Regions from separate parts of the Agrobacterium sp. CG674 genome, predicted to be linked through region 1. Evidence: riboswitches for the same ligand, from Rfam matches in the RefSeq annotation. Region 1 holds a riboswitch; the other holds the start of a gene.
The links. Region 1 has a riboswitch for thiamine pyrophosphate ahead of ACQZ51_RS12745 (hydroxyethylthiazole kinase). Riboswitches for the same ligand answer to the same signal wherever they lie in the genome.
Positions count from the first base shown of each region.

Region 2: another riboswitch for thiamine pyrophosphate. It lies ahead of thiC (phosphomethylpyrimidine synthase ThiC); the one in region 1 lies ahead of ACQZ51_RS12745 (hydroxyethylthiazole kinase).

Region 1 covers NZ_JBNWDZ010000004.1:72,122-75,330, forward strand. The annotation lists gene telA (telomere resolvase TelA) at 1-55, shown strand, start outside; gene iolG (inositol 2-dehydrogenase) at 177-1,169, shown strand; TPP riboswitch at 1,249-1,351, shown strand; gene ACQZ51_RS12745 (hydroxyethylthiazole kinase) at 1,417-2,154, shown strand; gene thiE (thiamine phosphate synthase) at 2,141-2,800, shown strand; gene thiD (bifunctional hydroxymethylpyrimidine kinase/phosphomethylpyrimidine kinase) at 2,797-3,209, shown strand, end outside.
Region 2 covers NZ_JBNWDZ010000005.1:325,106-328,314, reverse strand. The annotation lists gene thiC (phosphomethylpyrimidine synthase ThiC) at 1-1,639, opposite strand, end outside; TPP riboswitch at 1,744-1,855, opposite strand; gene ACQZ51_RS16320 (acyl carrier protein) at 2,023-2,274, shown strand; gene ACQZ51_RS16315 (acyl-CoA dehydrogenase family protein) at 2,274-3,209, shown strand, end outside.

The DNA of each region.
Region 1 (3,209 bases):
CACAATCCAGCAGATGATTGAGGTCAACCGTATCCCCGGCATGCCGCAGGCTTGAGCCTATAACCCACGCCTTGACACCGACAAAATGCCGCTCTAGCAAGTTGGAACATATATTCCAAAATAGCTGGGGTTCGCATGTGCGTTCCATAAGCAGACAACAGGATCGGGAGGATACGATGGTAACGAGATTGGCTTTGCTGGGTGCAGGTCGCATCGGAAAAGTGCACGCAAAGGCGATTGCCTCTGACGCCAGAGCAAAACTGGTAGCTGTCGTGGATGCGTTCCCCGAGTCAGCGCAGGCGATTGCGAATGAAAGCGGCTGCGAAATCAGCACCATCGATGCGGTTCTCGCCAACCCCGATATTGATGCCGTCATCATCTGCACACCCACCAACACCCACGCCGATCTGATCGAGCGTTTCGCCCGCGCTGGCAAGGCCATCTTCTGCGAAAAGCCTATCGATCTGGATGTCGCCCGCGCAGCCGCCTGCATCGAGGTTGTCAAGGAAACCGGCGCGAAGATTATGCTCGGTTTCAACCGTCGTTTCGACCCGCATTTCCGCGCCGTCCGCGAAGCCATAGATAATGGCCGGATTGGCGATGTCGAGATGGTGACGATTGTCAGCCGTGATCCCGGCGCGCCACCGCCTGAATATATCAAGGTCTCCGGCGGCATTTTCCGCGACATGACGATCCATGATTTCGATATTGCCCGCTTCCTGCTGGGCGAAGAAATCGTCAGCGTGTTTGCAACCGGCTCTGTTCTGGTGGACCCAAGAATTGGTGAACTCGGCGATTACGATAGCGCCAGCATCATCCTGACAACGGCAAGCGGACGCCAGGCCAGCATCTCCAACTCGCGCCGCGCGACATATGGTTATGATCAGCGCATCGAAGTGCATGGCTCGCTCGGCTCGGTTGCCGCCGAAAACCAGCGCCCCGTTTCCATCGAAGTGGCAACGAAAGACGGTTACACGCGCCCGGCGCTGCACGATTTCTTCATGACGCGCTACACCGAAGCCTATGCGGCAGAAATCAAGGCCTTCATCGATTCCGTCGAGAATGATGTAGCACCTTCACCCTCTGCCCATGATGGCTTGATCGCTCTGAAACTGGCCGATGCCGCACTGAAATCGGCTCGCGAGAAAGTGCTCGTACAGATCGTCTAATACTCGCAGAGAAGACGGAGGCTATCTGCCTCCGTCTTTTAATTGTCGTTGACACCCAACACAAAAAACGACAGTTTCCAGACATTCCGAGGGGAGCATCTGACGATGCTGAGATGGCGCTGAGCCGGACCCTTGAACCTGATCCGGGTCATGCCGGCGTAGGAACGGAACAGTCGCCATTGGCCATGCTTTTCTTTTCTTCGCTCGACCTGGATCTCCGTGATGAAACGTCTGGAGTTCATTTGTTATGGCGAGTTTTCCAACGGCACAAACGGCGGCGGAGCTTCTGGCGCGGGTGCGACAACGACGACCGCGTGTCCATTGCCTGATGAACACCGTGGTGCAGAAGTTCACCGCAGATGGCATCACCGCCATTGGTGGCATTCCGTCCATGACGTCGTCCGAGGAGGAAATCGAGAGCTTCGTTTCCAAGGTCGATGCGCTGACGATCAATCTGGGCACACTGGACGCGGCGCGGCGCAGCGTCATTCGCATTGCGGTTGGGATCGCAAACGAACACGGAAAGCCATGGATCATCGATCCAGTGCACTGCGACTACTCGCCATCCCGACTAGATTTCGCGCACGAACTGATCCGACTTCACCCAACCATCGTGCGCGGCAATGCGGCTGAAATGGCCGTGATCGGTGATGTCGGCAAGGCGCTGCGCATCCAGACCGGGCCAGAAGACCTGCTGCGGGACCTTATCCGAAAGATCAAAGTTCAGAACGGCCACCCGTGGATGGCGAAGGTGACGGGCACCGGGTGCCTTTCAGGCGGCGTCATCGCGGCATTCATGGCGGTGGAGGCCGATGCGATGCTGGCGGCGGCGGCAGCGCTTGTCGTAACAGGTGTCTCGGCAGAACTCGCCGCCTTACTTGCGCGTGGCCCGGGCACATTCGAAGCCGCATTTCTGGACGCACTGAACGCCGTCACCGAGCAAGATATCTTGTCCCATGCGAGGATTGACCATGATGAAGATTGATTACCGGCTGAATGCGCTGGTCGATGCATCGCTATGTGATATTGCTCCTTTGCCGGAACTGGCAGCCGTTGCCGCCCTGCACGGCGCAACAATCATTCAGTATCGCGACAAGCATGGCTCGACCCGGCAGATGATCGAGCAGGCTACACTCATTCGAGAGGCCCTGAAGGCAACCGGCGTTCCCCTTGTTATCAACGACCGTGTGGATGTGGCGCTAGCATGCGGAGCGGATGGTGTGCATCTGGGCGCAGATGACATGGATGCCCATATGGCGCGGCGTCTCTTGGGCGACAATGCTATCATCGGCATGACCGTCAAGAACATGTACGATGCAAAACGCGTCGCCGGTTCACCGGCTGACTATGCCTGTATCGGTGGTGTTTTCGAGACCGTGTCCAAGGTCAATCCCGATGCGCCGGTCGGGCTTGAAGGCTTTCGGCTGTTGCGCGCGCAGCTGAAACGCGACCGGGCCCATATGCCAGTGGGTGCCATCGCAGGCATCTCGCTGGAGACTTTGCCGAGCGTGATCGAGGCCGGTGCCGATGGCATTGCTGTCATCTCGGCCTTGTTCCGCGCTGTTGATATTGCCGGTGCCACACAAGCTTTTCGGCATGCCGTGGATGCGGCTTTGGAGGAACGCCAATGACAGCGATTGCCTTGACGATTGCCGGTTCCGACAGCGGTGGCGGCGCAGGAATTCAGGCGGACCTGAAGACGTTTTCTGCCTTGGGTGTATACGGCGCCAGCGTCATCACCGCCATTACCGCCCAGAACACGCGGGGCGTGACCGCTGTCGAAGATATCTCCGCAACGATGATCGGCGCTCAAATGGATGCCGTTTTCTCCGACATCAACGTCAGTGCGGTCAAGATCGGCATGGTATCGCGGATTGAGACCATTGAGACCATAGCCGCTGGTCTCCACGGTATCGACAAGCCGCTTGTGCTGGACCCGGTGATGGTCGCGACATCGGGTGATCGCCTGTTGCAGGAGGACGCCATCGAGACGTTGCGCAGCCGACTGCTGCCGCTGGCATGGCTTGCGACACCGAACCT
Region 2 (3,209 bases), on a different contig from region 1:
AGGTCTCATCATGGAAGGACCGGGCCGTTTCCGGGTCCAGCGACAGGTTGAACTGATCCTCCCAGCGAAATTCAAAACGCGCGCGGGACAGCGCGTTGTCGCGGATCTGCGCGGCGGGATGGCCCTTGGCCAGATCGGCTGCATGGGCGGCAATCTTGTAGGTAATCACACCCACCTTCACGTCGTTGCGATCCGGCAGGCCCAGATGCTCCTTCGGGGTGACATAGCAAAGCATGGCGGTACCGAACCAGCCAATCATCGCGGCTCCGATGCCTGACGTGATGTGGTCATAACCCGGCGCGATATCGGTCGTCAGCGGCCCAAGCGTGTAGAAGGGCGCTTCTCCGCAGACCTTCAGCTGCTTGTCCATGTTTTCCTTGATCTTGTGCATGGGCACATGACCCGGACCTTCGATCATCACCTGACAATCTTTCGCCCAGGCAATCTGCGTCAGTTCCCCCAGCGTTTCCAGCTCGGCAAATTGCGCGGCGTCATTGGCATCGGCAATCGAGCCCGGACGAAGACCATCACCCAGCGAGAAGGACACATCATAGGCGCGGCAAATGTCGCAGATCTCTTCGAAATGCTCGTAGAGGAATGATTCCTTATGGTGGTGCAGACACCACTTGGCCATGATCGAGCCGCCTCGCGACACGATGCCGGTCACGCGGTTGACGGTCAGCGGAATGTAGTGCAACCGCACCCCGGCATGGATAGTGAAGTAATCGACGCCCTGCTCGGCCTGCTCGATCAGCGTATCGCGGAAAACCTCCCAGGTCAGGTCTTCGGCAATGCCACCCACCTTTTCCAGCGCCTGATAGAGCGGAACTGTTCCAATCGGCACCGGTGCGTTGCGGATGATCCATTCGCGGATGTTGTGAATGTTGCGACCGGTCGAAAGGTCCATCACCGCATCGCCACCCCAGCGGATAGCCCAGACCATCTTGTCGACCTCATCCGCCATCGATGATGTGACAGCGGAGTTGCCGATATTGGCATTGATCTTGACGAGGAAATTGCGGCCGATGATCATCGGCTCGGCTTCCGGGTGGTTGATATTGGCGGGAATGATCGCCCGGCCTGCCGCCACTTCCTGCCGCACGAATTCCGGCGTGACGTAATCGGGAATGTGAGCGCCGAAACTTTCGCCATCTCGAACCAGCTTTTCCTTTGCGGCTTCGCGGCCAAGATTTTCGCGGATCGCGACGAACTCCATCTCGGGCGTGATGATCCCTGCCCGCGCATAGCCCAATTGCGTAACGGCCTTGCCGTCTTTCGCCCGCAGCGGCTGGTTTCGCACGGGAAACTCAGGCGTCAGCCTTTCGCCTGTCGCAAAGCCGTTATCCTCAGGTTTGACGTGTCTGCCCTCATAGGCCTCCACATCCCCCCGAGCCACGGCCCAGGCGTGGCGAAGGCGCGGCAAACCACCTTCGATGTCGAGGACATGTTTGGGATCGGTGTAGGGACCGGAAGCGTCATAAACCGTGACAGCCGGCTCACCCGCTGTGGGGTGAAGGGCAATTTCGCGCATGGGAACGCGGATATCAGGGTAAAGCACGCCCGGCCTGTGAACCTTGGTCGAGGCGGGAAGCGGACCTGTGGTGACTGTGGGGGTGATGGTCTTGGCAACAATGTTCATCGTGAGGCTCCAAAGCAAAAGAGTTGGAGACCCAGTTCGAGCATGAAAGACGAAAAACCACGGGCAAACGGATGTAAGACGTGATCCGTAGCAGCCAGGCTGCTTTTTGCGCGTGTGCACCGTCCCTACGCCAGTATGAACTGGATCAGGTTCAACGGGTCACTGCGCATCGTAGCAGTATCTCAGCCCCTTGACGGGACACCCCTGGTGAATGCGCCAATGAGAAACCCGTGGGCACGATTTGTCAAGGCGTTACCAAATTTGCGCCGAAATCAAACGTCGTCACAAGAAATTAACCTAGCCGTTTATTCCAATTTTATTTTTTACAACGTAATTCCGATATTGAGCTATGATCGCGCCTACTCGACTGGAGACTACTTGAAATGAATTCAATTATTCGTGAAATACTTTCGAAATTCGGTCAACTTCCTGTTCCCGTTGATACAATCGCAGATGAAGCAGATCTTTACGCTGCGGGACTTTCTTCCTTTGCCTCGGTGCAGCTGATGCTCGGACTGGAAGATGCTTTTGATATCGAGTTTCCAGACAGCATGTTGAACCGAAAATCTTTCGCCAGCATTTCCGCAATCGAAACCACCGTAAAAGCCATTCTTGATGGAAAAGAGGCTGCCTGATGGACCTGTCCGTGGCCACAAGTGACGCAACGCTGTCTGTTCGAGCAAAGCGTGTGGCCGCAATCGCTGCACGATACGCAGACGATGTCGATCAAGCGGGGCGCTTTCCAAAAGAAGGGATCGCTGCCCTTCGACAAGAGCGCCTGCTTGGCATTCAGGTTCCCGTCCATCTGGGCGGCGAAGGCGCAAGCCCAAGCGAAATCACCGATGTCTGCTGCACGCTGGGGCAGGCCTGCTCCGCGACAGCAATGATCTTTGCCATGCATCAGATCAAGGCATCGAGCCTTGTCGAGCATGGGGAAGAAAGCGAATGGCACAGCGCCTTCATGCGCCGCATGGCCGATGAGCAATTGTTGCTGGGTTCGGCAACCACGGAAGGCGGCATTGGCGGAAATCTGCGCAACTCCATCTGCGCGATTGACGTAGATGGCGACCATTGCCGTCTTGAGAAAGACGCGACAGTCATTTCCTACGGCAGCGAAGCCGATGCAATCCTGATCACCTCCCGCGCTCATGCCGATGCTGCGCCAACAGACCAAGTGATGACGGTGTTCCTGAAACACCAGTACAGCCTTGAAAGAACCCATGTCTGGAACACGCTCGGCATGCGTGGCACCTGCTCCGATGGCTTTCTGTTCAAGGGAGAAGCACCGTCGCAGCAGATTTTCCAGAAACCCTTTGCCGAAATCGCCGCGCAGTCCATGCTTGCCACATCGCATCTTTTCTGGAGCGGCGTCTGGTACGGCATTGCGGCTGATTCTGTTGCCCGTGCGCAGGCTTTCGTTCGCGCTGCGGCCCGTAAATCGCCCGGTGTAGCGCCTCCTGGTGCAATTCGTCTGGCAGAGGTTTCCAACAAGCTGCAAATCGTCAAATCGAACATCATCGCCGGTCTCAGGGCCTACGACCAGACCAAGGACTACCCTGAGACACTCATG